2 regions of the Streptomyces sp. SP17BM10 genome follow, and region 2 is predicted to be linked to the other one. Evidence: riboswitches for the same ligand, from Rfam matches in the RefSeq annotation. Region 2 holds a riboswitch; the other holds the start of a gene.

Region 1 (3,920 bases), on a different contig from region 2:
GGTGGCCGCGACCCCGAGGGAGCCGCCCGGGGGCGCCGGCGAGGTGGCCAGGGCGCAGAGCGCGGAGGCGAGTTCGCTGCGCGAGACCCGGGCGAGCGCCGCGTCGTCGGCCGCCATCTCCAGCAGCAGCGCCACCTCGGCCCGGCCCAGGCGGGCCAGCGGCAGGCGGCCGAGGAGGAGCGCGAAGGCGTCGGCCGGGAGTCGGAGCAGATGGTGGCGCCCGCGGATGTGCTCGCGCTCGTGCGCGACGGCGGCGGCGAGCTGGCGCTCGTCGAGGAGTTCCAGGGCGCCGCGCGAGACCACGACCCGGCTGCGGCGTCCGGGCAGGCAGTAGACGGTCGGGTGGGCGTGCTCCAGCACCAGCGCGTTCCAGCGCCGGTCGCGCACCGCGACGACGTCCAGCACCGCCCGGTGCCGGCGTCGTGCCCGGCCGGCTCGCGCCCCGACGGCGGCCACCACCGCGGCGAGCCCCGCGGCCCCGGCGGTGAGGAGCCACCCGTCGTGGGTGTGCGGGGCCAGCGGCCGGGCCGGTTCGGCGTGCGGGACGAGCCCGAGCAGCCCCGCGGGCTCGTGGGCGAACGGCTCGACGGCGTGGTGGGCGGCGAGCAGCAGCGCGACGAGGAAGGAGGCCATCAGCGCCAGCCACAGGGCGGTGCCCGCCACCGGGTGCGCCTGGAGCCGGGCGGAGCCGGCCAGCCGGCGGGGCAGCGCGAGACCGGCCGCGACCAGGTAGAGGCCGAGCAGTGCGAGGGTCACCGCTCGTCGTCCCGGGCCTTCACCTGTTCCAGGGCGGCCAGCAGCGCGCCGGCCTCGTCGCCGCTCATGGCGTCGACGAAGTGCAGGAGCGCGCCGGTGCGGTCCGCGGTGGTCTCCAGCGCCTGGTGCATGAGCCGGGCGGTGTACGCCTCGCGCGTGCAGGTCGGCTCGTACACCCAGGCGCGGCCGACCTTGTCCCGGCGCAGCCAGCCCTTGGTGTGGAGGATGTCGGCCACCGTCGTCACGGTGGTGTAGGCGACCGGCCGCTTCTGCCGGAGGTCGTCGACCACCTCGCGCACCGTGGCCGGCCGGCCCCAGGACCAGAGACGGTCCATGATCTCGGCCTCAAGATCGCCGAACCCGCGCAGCACCGCCCGTTTCCCTTCCTCGCCGTCCCCGTCCGGAACGGCGCCCATGGTACGGCCCCGGTCGGCGGTCGGTGGTTCGGACGGATGTCCGGTCACGGTTCTACAAAGGTGTCGAAGATCGTAGGAAAAGCATCCTGCGGTGCTCGGGGAGGGGCTATGCTTCTGGAGGTTTGAAGAGGCACCTCGTTCGGTGAGGCGTCTTCACGGACACAGGCCACTGACCCGACGACGTCGAGAGACGCCCAGGTTCAGGACAGATCTTCCCGAGTTAAGGGTTGATCCCAAGTGGCTTCCCCCGGGCGGGGATTACGCCGTGGAGTGCCAAAGCTCTGACGAGTTGGGGTGTACCGGTTCCGTCAGGGGGTCGGTCCGCTCCTTGCCGTGTCGCGACGCGGCGCACAGTCGGTGCGCCCCCGGCCGGGAGGAGGCGAGAAACATGGACTGCAGTAGTCCGGGCCACAGTTGCCCCTATCCCCGCATGCTCTCGTACACCTCCGGCACGCGGTAACAACCTTTCCTGCGAACGCTCACCACGCGCTGCTCCCTGCATCCGAGGCCGCTCGACCATGCCCTGGTGCAACCGTCCCATGAAGCAAGGGAACTGACGCGCCGTCGTGAAGTGACGCACCGTCATGTCCACACGATGACCGAGCCCGGCCCCGCGCCGGCTCGCGCCGCCGTGCGGCCCGGCGCCGTGCCCGTCCGCAGGGAGGATTACTGCTGCGTGCCCCCTGAAGGCCCCCTCAAGGCAGGGGGCGGGGAGGATCCACCATGGCGAACGTCATGCTCGACCCGAAGGTCCCGGCCGCCCGCGGCGCGGTGCTGGACGACGCGCACGTCGGTGACATCAAGGGTGCCCTCGGCACCATCAGGCTGGACGACGACGCGCCCCGCCGGGGCCTGTCGGTGCGCCTGAAGACACTGCTGGCGATCATCGGCCCCGGCCTGATCGTCATGGTCGGCGACAACGACGCCGGCGCCTTCTCCACCTACGGGCAGGCCGGCCAGAACTACGGCACCCAGCTGCTGTGGACCCTGCTGATGCTGATCCCCGTGCTGTACGTGAACCAGGAGATGGTGCTGCGCCTGGGCGCCGTCACCGGCGTCGGCCACGCGCGGCTGATCCTGGAGCGCTTCGGCAGGTTCTGGGGCGCGTTCAGCGTCGTCGACCTGTTCCTGCTCAACGCCCTCACCCTGGTGACCGAGTTCATCGGCGTCACCCTCGCGGCCGGCTACCTCGGCCTGCCGAAGGCCGCCTCGGTGGTCCTGGCCGCCGCGATCATCATCGCCTCGGCGTTCACCGGCTCCTTCCAGCGCTTCGAGCGGGTGGCCGTCACGCTGTGCGTCGGCTCGCTGCTGCTGGTGCCGATCTACTTCCTGGTCCACCCGAAGACCTCGCGGATGGCCCACGACTTCGTGGTGCCGAGCATGCCGGGCGGCTCGGGCCAGCTCGCGGCCGTCATGCTGGTGATCATCTCCATCGTCGGCACCACCGTCGCCCCCTGGCAGCTGTTCTTCCAGCAGTCGTACGTCATCGACAAGCGCATCACCCCGCGTTTCATGAGGTACGAGAAGATCGACCTGTGGATCGGCATCGCGGTGGTCATCGTCGGCGCCGCCGCGATGATGGGCTTCACCGCCGCCGCGTTCGCGGGCACCGACGGCTTCGGCCAGTTCACCAGCGCGGCCGACGTGGCCAAGGGCATCGAGGACAAGGCCGGCCACCTGGCGGGCGTGCTGTTCGCCATCGCCCTGCTGGACGCCTCGATCATCGGGGCCTTCGCGGTCTCGCTCTCCACCGCCTACGCCGTCGGCGACGTCTTCGGCATCAAGCACTCGCTGCACCGCGGCGTGAAGGGCGCGAAGGGCTTCTACGGGATCTACGCGGGCCTGGTGGTCACCGCCGCGGGTATCACCCTGCTGTCCACCGAGTACACCCAGGGCCTGATGACGCAGTTCGTCCAGGTGCTCGCCGGCGTGCTGCTGCCCTCCGCGACGGTCTTCCTGCTGCTGCTCTGCAACGACAAGGCCGTCCTCGGCCCGTGGGTCAACGGCCCGAAGACGAACGCCTTCACCGCGGCCGTGGTCGGCGTGCTGGTCATGCTGTCGCTCATCCTGACCGCCGCCGTGGTCTGGCCGGACATCAGCTCGGAGGCGATCCTCTGGATCATGGCCGGCTGCGGCGTGGCGGGCGTGCTGGTCGCCGGGTACTCCTTCACCTCCGGCCGCACGGCCACCAAGGAGGACCCGATCGACCGCACCGGCCGGGAGAACTGGCGGATGCCCCCGCTCGAGACCCTGGAGAAGCCGGTCGTGTCCACCGCCCGCAAGGTCGGCATGGGCGCCCTGCGCGCCTACCTCCTGATTGCGATGATCATGGTCATCATCAAGGTCGTCCAGACCGCCCTGGGGCACTGAGCCACCGGACACCCGCCGAACGGACGGGCGGCGGGCTGAGGACCCGCCACCCGTCCGCTCCGCTTCCGCTCCGCCGTCTCCCCGCCGTCTCCCTGAAGGAGGTGCCGCCGTGCACACCCTGACCACCGTCGAGTTCCTGGTCCGGCTGGCCACCGGCGTCGCCTGCGGCGCCCTGATCGGCGTCGAACGCCAGTGGCGCGCCCGGATGGCCGGCCTGCGCACCAACGCCCTGGTCGCCGCCGGCGCCACCCTGTTCGTCCTCTACAGCGAGGCCGTCGGCGACACCGGCAGCCCCACCCGGGTCGCCTCGTACGTCGTCTCCGGCATCGGCTTCCTCGGCGGTGGCGTCATCCTGCGCGACGGCGCAGGCGTCCGCGG
Region 2 (3,920 bases):
AACTGCGAGCCGGCACTGGCGTAGGTGGCGATCCCGGCCGCGTCGTTGCCGGCGTTCGCCGCGACCAGCCCGGGGCCGGCCACCATCGCGACGGCGGCGATGCGCCGCAACCCCCGTCGGCGTCCGGGCGCGGCGGCGGACGACCGCGCCTCCTCGGGAGCGGACGCGTCGGCGTCGGGGCGGGTGTCGAGGTCGCGGGTCACTTGAGGAGCCTCCGGAAGTGCAGGCGCCCGCGCTCGGGGAGCAGCGAGTCGAGGATGTCGTCGGCCAGGACCCGGCCGAGGGGGCGGTCGGTGTCGTCGACCACGAGCAGGGAGGTGGCGCGGGCGGCGACCAGGTGGTGGGCGGCCTCGGCGAGGCGGGTGTCGGGGCTGACGGTCACCGGGGGGCCGAACTGGGCGCGCCAGGCGACCAGGTCGGCGACGACGGTGGTGTCCTCGGCGACGGTGAGGTCGAACAGCGGGATGTCGCCGATGAGCACGCCGTCGTCGTCGAGGACGGTCACCGCGTCGATGTCGGTGCGGTGTTCGGCCTGCGCGGCGAGTTCGGCGCGCACCTCGCCGACGGTCCGGGCGGGGCGGGTGGTGACCAGCAGGGTGGTCATCGCGCCGCCGGCGGTGCCCTCGCGGTGGGTGAGCAGCGAGCGGAGTTCGGCGGCCTCGGGCTCGGGCATCCGGGCCAGGAGGTTCTCGCGCTCGCCCGGGTTCAGGTCGCGCAGGGCGTCGGCGGCCTCGTCGGGCTCCATCTCGTCGACGAGCCGGGCGGCGTGCTCGGGCGGCGCCTCGCGCAGGAGGTTCTCCAGCTCGGCGGGCTCCATCTCCTCCAGCGCGTCGGCCGCGTGCTCCGGCTCCAGCCAGCCGAGCAGCTGCTGGCGCTCGTGGCGGCCGAGGTCCTCCAGGATGTCGGCGAGGTCGGCCGGGCGCAGCCGGTGCAGCGCCGAGCGGGAGGCGCGCAGGCGCACCTCGGCGGGGCCGTGGGTGGCCTGCTCGCCGAAGGGGGCGACGGACTGCCAGTCCAGGACGCCGTCGGGGGTGGGGCGGATCTGCCACCGGCGGGGGCCGAGGCGGCGCAGGAGGGTGGGCAGCGAGACGTCGACGCCGACCAGGACGGTGCGGGCGGCCAGCGGGGCGAGGTAGAGGTCGGCGGCGCGGGTGACCTGGACGCCGTCGACGTCGACGAGCTGGTGGTCCATCACGTCGCGGGCCAGCAGTACCTCGCCGGGCCTGCGGTTGAACTCGCGCAGGTCGACGCGGGAGGTGCGCAGCCGGACCCCGCAGGTGTGGATCCGCTCGACGGCGGTGGCCGCGATGAAGGCGCGGCGGCGTCCTATGCGGATGATCAGACCGGTGACGGGCGGGTAGGGCTCCGGTCCGTAGAGGCGGGCGACGACGTCGACGACGCGGCCCACCTCCTCGCCGGCCTGGTTGGTGACCGGTCCGCCGACCAGCCCGGCGAGCGAGACGAGCGACGAACGGACGGCCTTGGTGACGGTGGTGCGGCGCTCGGCCTCGACGGTGCGGTCGCGAAGGCGCGCCGTGGCGGAAGAGAACAGCGTGGTGGTGGCCATGGAGAAAACCCCCCTCGCCCCGGCAGGACGGGGCATCGGGCCGCCCGGTGGCATGCCACTGCCAACCCTGACCGCAGGCGTCACCGGGCGCGCGCAGGGGCCTCCGGCGTCACACGGACGCGAGGGGGCGGGCGGAGCGGACCCGGCGGGGTCAGGGAAGGAGGAGCCGCCTGGAGCAGCGGAAGAAGGACAGCGGGAACGAAACGGTGGAGGGCCGACTATGGCCAGGACTTCCGTCCATCACGCCCCCTCCCGATCTCGGCCGCGATCCGTCGCGCGGCGGCAAGGCAGGGGTAGGCGGACGTCGCCGTCCGGTGCACCCCAACTCGTCAGAGCTTTGGCACTCCACGGCGTGTCCCCGGCCGGTCCCGGCGGGGAAGCCACTTGGGGTCACCCCTTGGGCCGGGGAGACCTGTCCTGATCCGGAGCGTCTCTCGACGGGTGGGATCAGTGGCCTGTGTCCGTGAAGACGCCTCACCGAACGAGGTGTCCTATCGAATGCTTGACAGGATAGGGCCTCGTCCTCCTCCGGGCACAACCCTTGACCTGAGCTTGACCTCGCTCCGACCAGCGGGGGAGCCGGCGGGCGCGCACCAGGGCGCGTCCCGCGCAGGCGCGCGCGGGTGCCGGGGAGGCGAGAGGACCCGGGAGCGTAGCCTGCTCCCGGGCCCCTTTGTGCCGCCCAATTGCTCACACCGGCACGTTTAAGGGCCGCGGATCACTTTGAAACCGACGCGTTCTGCCGTTGAACTACCGTGCCACGGAGCGGCACAGGCAGGACTTGAACCTGCATTCGTCGATGGTCGTCCGCACCCGGTCGATCCGGTGTTCGGCGGCGAATGCTGAGACTGGAGCGGGAGTCTGAGTTTGACGGGGCTTGCCTCTGCCGCTTGGGCTACCCCGGCCCGTGGTGCCGGGGGGAGGATTCGAACCTCCACTGTGACCCCTGGTCAGCTTCAACGTCAGTGTCAGCCTTTTCGCGCCGGGCGACGCGTGAGGCGCACGCCCGGTGCACCCGCCCGGCTCCCCGGGCGGGCGATCTGGGGGCTACCCGAACAGGTAGCCGAAGACGGCGTCGCCGACGCGCTGGTCGGTGACGTCCACGGCGTTGGCCTCCTCACGGGCGAACTTGACCGCCTGCTGGAGCTTCTCCACCCGCTCGGCGAGCTCGTTCACGCGCCGGGCCGGCAGGGCGCCGGAGAACTTCACGGTCGTCCAGTACCCGACCGGGACGTCCTCGTAGTAGACCTCGACCTGGGCCGGGTGCTTCTCGGTGGCCTCGGCCTTGACGTGGTTGCGCGGCACCTTCCTGGTGCGGATGGTGCGCACCGGCTCGGTCTTCCAGGAGTCGGTGGACGGGTCGAGGTTCCACGACTCGGAGGCGTCCAGCACCGGGAGCTTCCGCACGAAGGTGAACAGGTCGGTGAGCTGCTTCTCCAGGAAGAGCAGGTACGGGACGGGCACCTCGGCGAGCAGCACACGGCCGTCGACCACCACGTCGGCGCGGGCGCCGAGGTTGGCCCAGTCCTTGGTGGCCGTCACGTCGAACAGCCGGGTGAGCGTCGTCGCGGTGGACCGCAGGACGTCCTCGGCCTTGAGCTGCACCCGGGTCGACTCCGGCGGGAGCTGCTCGCCCTCCTCGTCCTTGGGCTGGTAGGTGCGGGAGATCCCGGCCAGCAGCGCGGGCTTCTGCAGGTCCTGGTGGGCCTGGGTCAGCTCCTGGAAGGACTTGGACTTGACGCCTTTTTCGACGGCGATGATCTGGTTCAGCTTTGCCACGCCGAGGACGCTAGCAGTCCCGAACTGACGCGCGATACCCAATTCCTGACCAAGTGGCGTCGCGGGGACCACGCGTGCCGGTCCTTGCCGCGGCGTGTCCACGGACAGGGGCGCGGCACTAAGGTATGGGCCCGTGACAGCATCGAACGGGGCAGTGGTCGGGGGCCGGTACCGTCTCCACGACCTCATCGGACAGGGCGGCATGGGCCGCGTGTGGAGGGGGCGGGACGAGACCCTCGGGCGGGACGTCGCCGTGAAGGAGGTGCTCCTGCCGGACGGCGTCGACGACGAGCACCGCGAGCAGCTCCTGCAGCGCACGCTGCGCGAGGCGCTCGCCGCCGCGCGGCTCAACCACCCGGGCATCATCACCGTGCACGACGTCGTCGAGCACGAGGGTGCGCCCGTGATCGTCATGGAGTACGTGACCGGCTCCTCGCTCGCCGCGCTGCTCGGCCGGGACGGCGCGTTGCCGGTCCGGCGGGTGGCCGAGATCGGCGCCGCGATGCTCAAGGCGCTCCAGCAGGCGCACGCGGCGGGGATCGTCCACCGCGACCTCAAGCCCGACAACGTCCTG

Evidence for each region. A riboswitch is a leader RNA that binds a small molecule or an ion and turns the genes downstream of it on or off. The one in region 2 is predicted to bind magnesium.
Region 1: linked by a shared signal. The riboswitch ahead of PUR71_RS26320 (NRAMP family divalent metal transporter) and the one ahead of PUR71_RS11280 (magnesium transporter MgtE N-terminal domain-containing protein) in region 2 are both predicted to bind magnesium.

The regions. Positions count from the first base shown of each region.
Region 1 is NZ_JAQYXB010000623.1:406,507-410,426, reverse strand. It holds gene PUR71_RS26330 (M56 family metallopeptidase) at 1-756, opposite strand, end outside; gene PUR71_RS26325 (BlaI/MecI/CopY family transcriptional regulator) at 753-1,124, opposite strand; M-box (ykoK) riboswitch at 1,300-1,473, shown strand; gene PUR71_RS26320 (NRAMP family divalent metal transporter) at 1,896-3,542, shown strand; gene PUR71_RS26315 (MgtC/SapB family protein) at 3,652-3,920, shown strand, end outside.
Region 2 is NZ_JAQYXB010000529.1:57,088-61,007, reverse strand. It holds gene PUR71_RS11285 (NRAMP family divalent metal transporter) at 1-203, opposite strand, end outside; gene PUR71_RS11280 (magnesium transporter MgtE N-terminal domain-containing protein) at 200-1,567, opposite strand; M-box (ykoK) riboswitch at 1,881-2,060, opposite strand; gene PUR71_RS11275 (DUF7873 family protein) at 2,615-3,346, opposite strand; gene PUR71_RS11270 (serine/threonine-protein kinase) at 3,480-3,920, shown strand, end outside.